DNA from 2 places in the Cupriavidus sp. LA-1 genome. Region 1 is predicted to be linked to the other one. Evidence: predicted binding sites of a transcription regulator. Region 1 holds the regulator's gene; the other holds the start of a gene.
What was found. Region 1 encodes sigma-54, which starts transcription at its own class of promoters, with help from an activator protein. Its sites were predicted from a motif close to TGGCANGNAANCTGCTTT; they were not measured.
Positions count from the first base shown of each region.

Region 1 (4,404 bases):
GCGCAGTTCCAGGTCGGGCGGCGGCTCCATGCCGTCGGCGATCACCAGGAAGGGCGGCTCCAGCAGGATCAGCTCGCCCATCTGGCGCTTGCGGGTCTCGTCGTCCAGGCGCTGGTAGTAGGTGATCTCGGGTTTGCCGAGCACCTGGATGCGGTTCGGGTGGATCAGGTTCAGGTGGCCCACCAGGTCGGCGGCGGAGGTGGCTTCGCGGGCGAACTCCACGTCAAAGGCGCGGTCCGCGCCCTCCAGGCCGGCCACCCACGAGAGTTTGATGTCGGCTGCGTTGTCGTCGAAGATGGACTGGGAGGTGACGCCGGTGAGTTCCATGCGGTATGACTGGTAGGGCGGTGTGCGAAGCGCGTGGCGCCTGCCCGGTCTGTGCCGGCCCGCTTTGGGGGATCAGGGGATCAGGGGTGCCATGCGATCAGCAACTCGTGCACCGCATCGGGCGTGGGCAGTGTCGCCAGCCCTTCGCGCATGTCGCGGTCCGAAAGCAGTTGCGCGATCTCGGACAGGATTTCCAGATGCTGCTGCGTGGCCTGTTCGGGCACCAGCAGGAAGATCAGCAGCGATACCGGCTTGCCGTCGGGCGATTCGAACGGAATCGGCTCGGCCAGGCGCATGAAGGCGGCCAGGGGATGCTTCAGTCCCTTGATGCGGCCGTGCGGGATCGCCACGCCGGCGCCCAGGCCGGTAGAGCCCAGCGACTCGCGTGCGAACAGGTTGTCGGTCACGATGGCGCGCGCGACGCCATGGTTGTTCTCGAAGAGGAGCCCGGCCTGCTCAAACACACGCTTCTTGCTGGTGACGCTGACGTCGAGATTGATGTTGCCGGGTGGCAGCAATTTGGCCAAACGATTCATGGGCGATGCGCAGGATTTCAGTTAGCGGGCGGATCGTTCCGCCGGGCAGGGGGCCGGCTCCGGGCTGCCCCTGGCCTGGCCGGAGGCGTCCGGCCCATTATAGAGCAGCGGCCACCCTCGGATTGTGCGGTGCAGCGGAGCAAGCTGGTGCAGAACGATACATGGCGATGCAATCGTGCCTCCGGGCCAAGAGCCGTCGCACCGATGCAGGGCGCGGCCAGGATTCCCCTCTCTTTGTATGGCGCAGCATACACCTTGCCGCCGCGCTTGCGAACACTCTTGCTCATTCGGGTGAAAAGCGTTTGCTCCGATGCCACAGCACGCCGCGGCGCCAGTCCAGGCCCGGCCTGGCTCTGGCCGGCGCAACGCGAGGGCGCAAAAAAGCCGCGCTTCGTGGCGCGGCTTGCCTGTTCAATCCTGAGTCAGCAGCCCTCTGCGGGGCTGCCGGGCACGGTCATTGCTGCATTTGCGCTGCGGCCATCTGGTACTTGACCGCTTCGCGGTCGTGGCCTTGCACGCGATCCTTGTAGCGGATCACCTGACGGTCCAGCTTGTCGACGAGTGCGTCGATCGCCGCATATAGGTCTTCGTGATGCGCCTCGACAAAGATGTCCTTGCCCTTGAGATGTAGATTGATTTCTGCGTACTGACGCCGGTCCTTTTCCTTGTGATTGTCGACAGAGAGCAGCACGCTAACGCCAATGACCTGATCGAAATGCCTGACGATTCGCTCCAGCTTCGTTTCCACGTACTCACGCAGAGGGGGCGTGATGTCCAGGTGGTGTCCACTGATCTTGAAGTTCATAGCGCTTCTCCTTCTGAAAGAGCCTCACCAGGCAGGCGGTGGGCTCGGCTACAAAGACTTGCGGAGATTGACTGCGGGGATCTTCAGGGCCTCGCGATACTTGGCAACGGTGCGTCGTGCGACAACGAAGCCTTGCTCACCCAGCAGTTCGGCGATGCGACTGTCGGAAAGGGGATTCCTCGGGTCTTCGGCTCCTATCAGTTGCTTGATCAAGGCGCGGATGGCCGTTGATGAAGCCGCGCCACCGGTTTCGGTGGACACGTGGCTGCCGAAGAAGTACTTCAGTTCGAAAGTACCCATCGGCGTTGCCATGTATTTATTGGTCGTCACCCGGGAGATGGTTGACTCGTGTAATCCCAGTGTATCGGCAATCTCCCGCAAAACCAAGGGGCGCATGGCGATTTCACCGTGGGTGAAAAAGTTCTTTTGACGCTCGACAATGGCTTGCGAGACACGCAGGATCGTATCGAACCTTTGCTGGATGTTCTTGATCAGCCAGCGTGCCTCCTGCAGTTTCTGCTGCAGCCCCGCGGTGCCGGTTTCCCCTTTTGCGCCACGCAGGATTTGTGCATACATATCGTTGATGCGCAGCCTTGGCATCACATCCGGGTTGAGCTGCGCGATCCAGCCGCCGCCGCTCTTGCGCACGAACACATCCGGCACCACGAAATCGGCTTCCGGTCGGCTGTAGGCATGGCCCGGGTAGGGCGCCAGCGAGCGGATCAGGTCGTGGGCTGCCTTCAGCGCCGCTTCATCGACCTGCAGCGCCTTCTTCAGCCGCGTGTAGTCGCGTACCGCCAGCAACTCCAGGTGATTGGTGACGATGTTCAGCGCCAGGTCGCGCTGCGGGTGGGTCAGGCGGCGCAGCTGCAGCGCCAGGCATTCGGCGGCATTGCGCGCGCCCACGCCCGGCGGGTCGAAGCTCTGCAGCAGTGTCAGGATCGCGTGGACTTCGTCGAGCTCGAATTCGAGTTCTTCGGGCAACTCCATGCAGATCTCTTCAAGCGATGCGCTCAGGTAGCCATCGTCGTCGAGCGACTCGATCAGGAAGATGGCCAGGCCCTTGTCGCGCGCCGAGATCTTCAGCGGCGTCAGCTGCTCCATCAGGTATTCGCGCAGCGTGGGCTCGGCTTCGCGCAGCTGCATCGGCGTCTTTTCGTCCTCGTCGCCTTGCGGACGGCGGGCAAAGTCGTCCAGGCTCCAGTCGCTGCTGCCGTAGTCGTCGCCGCTGCTGTTGTCGCCAAAGCTGTCGTCGTCACCCGCGCCGTCGGCACGGGCGTCGCCATTGCCCTGGGGTTCGGCGGGGGCGGGCGCGGGTGCGCTCTGGACATTGACCGAGCCATCCGCGGCCACGCGCAGCGGGCTCTCGATCCAGTCGTTCTCACGCTCGAGCAGCGGGTTTTCCGTCAGGGCCTGTTCGACTTCCTGCTGCAGTTCCAGCGTGGAAAGCTGCAGCAGCCGGATCGACTGCTGCAACTGCGGGGTCAGTGCCAGATGCTGGGAGAGGCGGAGCTGTAGCGACGGTTTCATGCGACCTATTTTATGCGCATCTTTCCGATGTTGGAACGGAAATTGCTATCGCTGATGGACTCCGATCGACGCTGGCTGTGGGGCGGCTGCGCGCGCCCCGCCGGAATGCCTGCCGCGCAAGGGGCAGGCCGTCATGTCACATGCGGAAGTTCTCGCCCAGGTAGACGCGCCGCACGGCGTCATTGGCGATGATTTCCTCGGGCTGGCCCTCGGCCAGCACCGCGCCTTCGCTGATGATGTAGGCGTGATCGCAGATGCCGAGCGTCTCGCGCACATTGTGGTCGGTGATCAGCACGCCGATATTGCGCGCCTTGAGGAAGCTGACGATGCGCTGGATCTCGCCCACGGCGATCGGGTCCACGCCGGCGAAGGGCTCGTCCAGCAGGATAAAGCGCGGCGACGACGCCAGCGCGCGTGCAATTTCCACGCGGCGGCGCTCGCCGCCCGACAGCGACAGCGCGGGGTTGTTGCGCAGGTGCGCGATCTGCAGGTCGTCGAGCAGCGAATCCAGGCGGCGCTCGATCTCGGCCTTGGCCAGCGGCTTGCCCTTGTCCAGCTGCAGTTCCAGCACCGCGCGGATGTTCTCCTCGACGTTGAGCTTGCGGAACACCGAGGCTTCCTGCGGCAGGTACGACAGCCCCATGCGCGCGCGCTCGTGGATCGGCAGGCCGCTGATATGGTCGCCGTCGAGCACGATATCGCCCTCGTCCAGCGCCACCAGGCCCACGATCATGTAGAACGACGTGGTCTTGCCCGCGCCGTTGGGGCCGAGCAGCCCGACCACCTCGCCGCTCTTCACGTCGAGCGAGACGTCCTTGACCACCGTGCGCGAGCCATAGCGCTTCTTCAGGTGGCGCACGACCAGCGTGCTGCCGCCGGGAAGGACGGTGGAGGCTTCGACGGAAGGCTTGTCGGCGATGGTTGCGGTATCGGTCATAGGCACAGTCAGGCGTTCGGGCGTTTCAGGCGCGGGCGGGCAGGTCCGCGCCCGGCGTCATGGTTTGTTGGCGGGCGCGGGGGCCGGCTTCAGGTCCAGCGGCGAGCCGCCGCTGCCCGGGGTGCCGGCCTTCGGGTCCTGGCGCGGCGACAGTACCGCGCGCACGCGGCCGGACGAATTGGCGGCGGCGGCGTCGCCGCTGCCGCCGGCGGCCGTGTAGAACTCCTTGCGGCTGTCGTAGGTCAGCACCGCGCCGCGGATCTCGTCGA
Region 1 is NZ_AP031387.1:3,448,310-3,452,713, reverse strand. Features, by position in the region: gene hprK (HPr(Ser) kinase/phosphatase) at 1-327, opposite strand, end outside; gene ACZ5MJ_RS16115 (PTS sugar transporter subunit IIA) at 408-863, opposite strand; gene hpf (ribosome hibernation-promoting factor, HPF/YfiA family) at 1,318-1,668, opposite strand; gene ACZ5MJ_RS16105 (RNA polymerase factor sigma-54) at 1,717-3,198, opposite strand; gene lptB (LPS export ABC transporter ATP-binding protein) at 3,335-4,135, opposite strand; gene lptA (lipopolysaccharide transport periplasmic protein LptA) at 4,193-4,404, opposite strand, start outside.

Region 2 (4,404 bases), on a different replicon from region 1:
AGCCTGATGCAGCAGCCCGACGTGTATTTCGAGGGCGGCGATCACCAGGAACTGGTGCACATGAGCGGCGAGCAGTTCTCGCAGCTGATGTCGGATGCGGGGCATGGGCAGTTTTCGCGCCGCATGATGTAAGCGTCGCGCGGCAGCGGCCACCACGCGGGTTGCGTACCCGCGGGGTGGCCGTTTTGCATGCTGGCGCAGCGGCTGCTGCGGACCATTCAGTCCGCGGGCAGCGCCGGCATGCTGTCGTCCTTCAGGTCCACGCCGGAACGCCCCAGCGCTGCCGCGCCGCGCAGCAGGAAGGCCAGCCGGTCGGCGGCCTGCGCATAGGGCAGCCCTTCGGGGCGCACGTTGGAGATGCAGTTGCGCTCGGCGTCGGTGCGCCCCGTGCGCGGCGCACAGGTCAGGTAGATGCCGAGGCTGTCGGGCGAGCTCAGCCCCGGCCGTTCGCCGATCAGCATCACCACCTGGCGCGCCCCAAGGATCTCCCCGACCTCATCGCCCAGCGCCACGCGCGACTGTTCGGCCACCACCACCGGGCCGATGCGCCACCCCTGCGGCAGGCGCTGGCGCGTGGCATCCAGCAGCGGCAGCGCATGAGTCTGCGTGGCCAGCGCGGACAGGCCATCGGCAATCACGAATACCACATCCGGCGCCTCGTGCGGCCGCGCCGCCGCCAGCCGCTCGCGGCTGGCATCGTCCAGGCGGCGGCCCAGGTCGGGGCGGCGCAGGTAGTGCGCGCGGTCCGGCGCCGCGCTGTGCACGGCCACGTTCGGCACCGCTGCCGCATCCAGCGCCGTGGTCACGGCGCCCACGTCCAGTGGCAGGTGCACCGCATCGCGCGCCTGCGCATGGGCCAGGCCGAAGGCCAGCACGGCATCGGTGGTCTGGCTGTGGCCGGTGCGGCCCAGCGCAATGCGCGCACGCGTGAACCGGCGCAGGCGCTGCCAGGGATCGACGTCGACCTCGGCGGGGGCAGGACTGGCAGGGGGCTGGCGTCTGGCCGTCATCGGCTGGTCCTTACAGGCTGTGGGCCATCTGCAGCAGCGGCTGGCGCGCCGCGGGCTCCAGCAGCCGACCGGTGCTGTCGGCAATGCCCATGCGCTGCAGCCAGGCCTCGAACTCCGGCGCCGGGCGCAGCCCCAGCACCTCGCGCAGGTACAGGGCGTCGTGGAACGAGGTGCTCTGGTAGTTGAGCATGATGTCGTCGGCGCCCGGCACGCCCATGATGAAGTTGATGCCGGCCACGCCGAACAGCGTCAGCAGCGTGTCCATGTCGTCCTGGTCGGCCTCGGCATGGTTGGTGTAGCAGACGTCGCAGCCCATCGGCACGCCCATCAGCTTGCCACAGAAGTGGTCTTCCAGACCGGCGCGGATAATCTGCTTGCCGTCGTACAGGTACTCGGGCCCGATAAAGCCCACCACCGTATTGACCAGCAGCGGCGAGAACGCGCGCGCCACGCCATAGGCCCGTGCCTCCATGGTCTGCTGGTCGACGCCGTGGTGCGCGTTGGCCGACAGCGCGCTGCCTTGCCCGGTCTCGAAATACATCAGGTTGTCGCCCACGGTGCCGCGCGCCAGCGCCTGGGCGGCGTCGTGGGCCTCGGCCAGCAGCGACAGGCTGATGCCGAAGGCCGCGTTGGCGCGCTCGCTGCCGGCCACGGACTGGAACACCAGGTCCACCGGCGCGCCCTGCCCGATCGCGCGCAGGGTGTTGGTGACATGGGTCAGCACGCAGGATTGCGTGGGGATGTCGAAGCGGCTGCGCAGCTCGTCGATCATGCGCAGCAGCGAGACGATGGCGCCCAGGTTGTCCGAGGCCGGATTGACGCCGATGGTGGCATCGCCGCAGCCATAGAGCAGGCCGTCGATGATCGATGCGGCGATGCCCTTGGGATCGTCGGTCGGGTGGTTGGGCTGCAGCCGCACCGAGAGCCGGCCCGGCAGCCCCACCGTGCTGCGAAAGCGTGTGACCACCTGGCACTTGCGCGCCACCGCCACCAGGTCCTGGTTGCGCATCAGCTTGCTGACCGCCGCGGCCATCTCCGGGGTGATGCCCGGCGCCACCCGCGCCAGCATCGCGCTGTCGGTCTCATGCCGCAGCAGCCAGTTGCGCAGGTCGCCCACGGTGGTGGCACCGATGGCGGCAAAGGCCGCGGCATCGTGGCGGTCGAGGATCAGGCGCGTGACCTCGTCGTCCTCGTACGGCACCAGCGCTTCATTGAGGAAACGGGTCAGCGGCACCTCGGCCAGCGCCAGCCGCGCCGCCATCCGCTCCTGCTCGCTGGCCGCGGCAACGCCCGCCAGGGCATCGCCGGAGCGCGCGGGGCTGGCGCGGGCCAGCAGCGTGCGGAGGTCGGCGAAGACGTAGCGCCGGGTGCCGATAGTATGGGTGTAGGCCATGCATTCCGTTCCTGGGCTTGGGGCCAGACGACGACAGCGGTACGCCGGGCACGATTCCCCCTAATATAGACACCCTTTGCGTGTGGCGTTATGCCAACATCGCAAAGACATTGCGACAGCGCACGCGGCCTGACTCAGGCGCAACATCTGGATCGGCGAGAATCCAGAATAATTTTCAGCAAATTGCATGCCGGAGACCCCGATGAAAGACCCCGACCCGACCACCACCCCGCGCTTGCTGCCGGCCGCGTGGTACAGCGTCGGCACCGTCGCCTACCTGCTGACCGCCCTCGCGCTCCTGACCGTGCTGCACGCCAACCTGGTGGCGGCGCTGCTGTCCGGGCTGCTGCTGTACTCGCTGGTGGACGTGCTGGCGCCGCGCCTGAAGCGCCTGAACCAGCGCCACGACGCGCTGGCCGTGGCCATCCTGTCGGCGGTGATCCTGCTGGGGCTGACGCTGGCGGGCTGGCTGCTGGTGCGCTTTGTCAGCGGCGAGGGCACCCTGGACGGGCTGCTCAACCGTGTGGCGGACATCATCGACCGCTCGCACGGCCAGCTGCCGCGCTGGCTCAGCGATGCGCTGCCCAATGGCGTGGACGAACTGGCCAACACGCTGATCGACACGCTGCGCGAGCACGCCGCGATGGCGCAGAAGCTGGGTGCCGAGGTGCTGCGCACGCTGGTGCATATCCTGATCGGGCTGGTGATCGGCGCCATGGTGGCGCTGTACCGCGCGGTGGCGCGTCCCAACCGCCGGCCGCTGGCCGCGGCGCTGGTGGCGCGCGCGCGCACGCTGCAGCAGGCGTTCTCGCAGTTCATCTTCGCGCAGATCCAGATCTCCACCATCAACACGGTGCTGACTGCGATCTACCTGCTGCTGGTGCTGCCGCTGTTCGGCATGCACCTGCCGCTGACCAAGACGCTGCTGGTGATCACCTTCGTGGCGGGGCTGCTGCCGGTGCTGGGCAACCTGATCTCGAACACGGCCATCGTGGTCGCATCGCTGTCGGTGTCGCTGCCGATCGCGGTGGCGTCGCTGGTGTTCCTGGTGGTGATCCACAAGCTGGAGTACTTCCTGAACGCACGCATCATCGGCGCGCGCATCCAGGCCGCGGCGTGGGAGCTGCTGACGGTGATGCTGCTGATGGAAACACTGTTCGGCATCCCGGGCGTGATCGCCGGGCCGATCTTCTATGCCTACCTGAAGCGGGAGCTGGCCGGCGCCGGGCTGGTCTGAATGGCGCAGCCGGCACGCCGGGCCGCTGGTAGGACCAATGCCTGCTCAGGCACCGTCCTGCTCCACCCGGCTGCGCACGAAATCGATATGGGTCTGCATGGCCGTGCGCGCCTCTTCGGGCCGGCGCGCGCAGATCGCTTCGCAGAGTGTGCGATGCTGCAGCAGCAGCAGGTCTGACGCGCTGTCGTCCTGTTCGCGCAGGCCGGTGCCGTTGATGGTGATGTGCTCGCGCAGCATGCCGATCACGCTGGTATGCAGGTGCAGGAACATGGTGTTGTGCGAGGCCTGGGCGATGGCGTCATGCAGCCGGGCATCGGCATCGGCCTCCGCCTGCTTGTCGTCGGCGGTGCGCGCGCGTTCCAGTTCGGCCATCAGCGCACGGATGCGCCTGACGTCGGCGGCGTCGGCGCGCAGCGCCGCGAAGTAGGCCGTGGCACCCTCCAGCACGCGGCGGAACTCCAGGATGTCGTCGCGCAGCGCGGGGTGGTCGGCCACCAGCTGGCCCCACGGCGAGGCAATGCCGGCGCGCAGCTGGTCGGTGGCGTAGACGCCCGCGCCGCGCCGGCTCTGCAGCAGGCCACGCGCGGCCAGGCGCTGGATCGCCTCGCGCACGGTGTTGCGCGCCACCTCGTATTGCCCGGCCAGCACACGCTCGGCCGGCAGGCGCGTGCCGGGCGGCCAGGTGCCGTCGAGCAATGCGGTCTCGATCCGGCGCATCACCGACTCCACGCGTCCGCGGGTGCGCCCGTGCGTTGCTGCCGTCA
Region 2 is NZ_AP031388.1:1,408,540-1,412,943, forward strand. Features, by position in the region: gene ACZ5MJ_RS25630 (aminoacyl-tRNA deacylase) at 1-132, shown strand, start outside; gene eutC (ethanolamine ammonia-lyase subunit EutC) at 219-1,010, opposite strand; gene ACZ5MJ_RS25640 (ethanolamine ammonia-lyase subunit EutB) at 1,021-2,403, opposite strand; gene ACZ5MJ_RS25645 (AI-2E family transporter) at 2,606-3,640, shown strand; gene ACZ5MJ_RS25650 (FadR/GntR family transcriptional regulator) at 3,686-4,404, opposite strand, start outside.
Region 2: the regulator sigma-54 is predicted to act here: its motif matches at 2,579-2,596, upstream of ACZ5MJ_RS25640 (ethanolamine ammonia-lyase subunit EutB).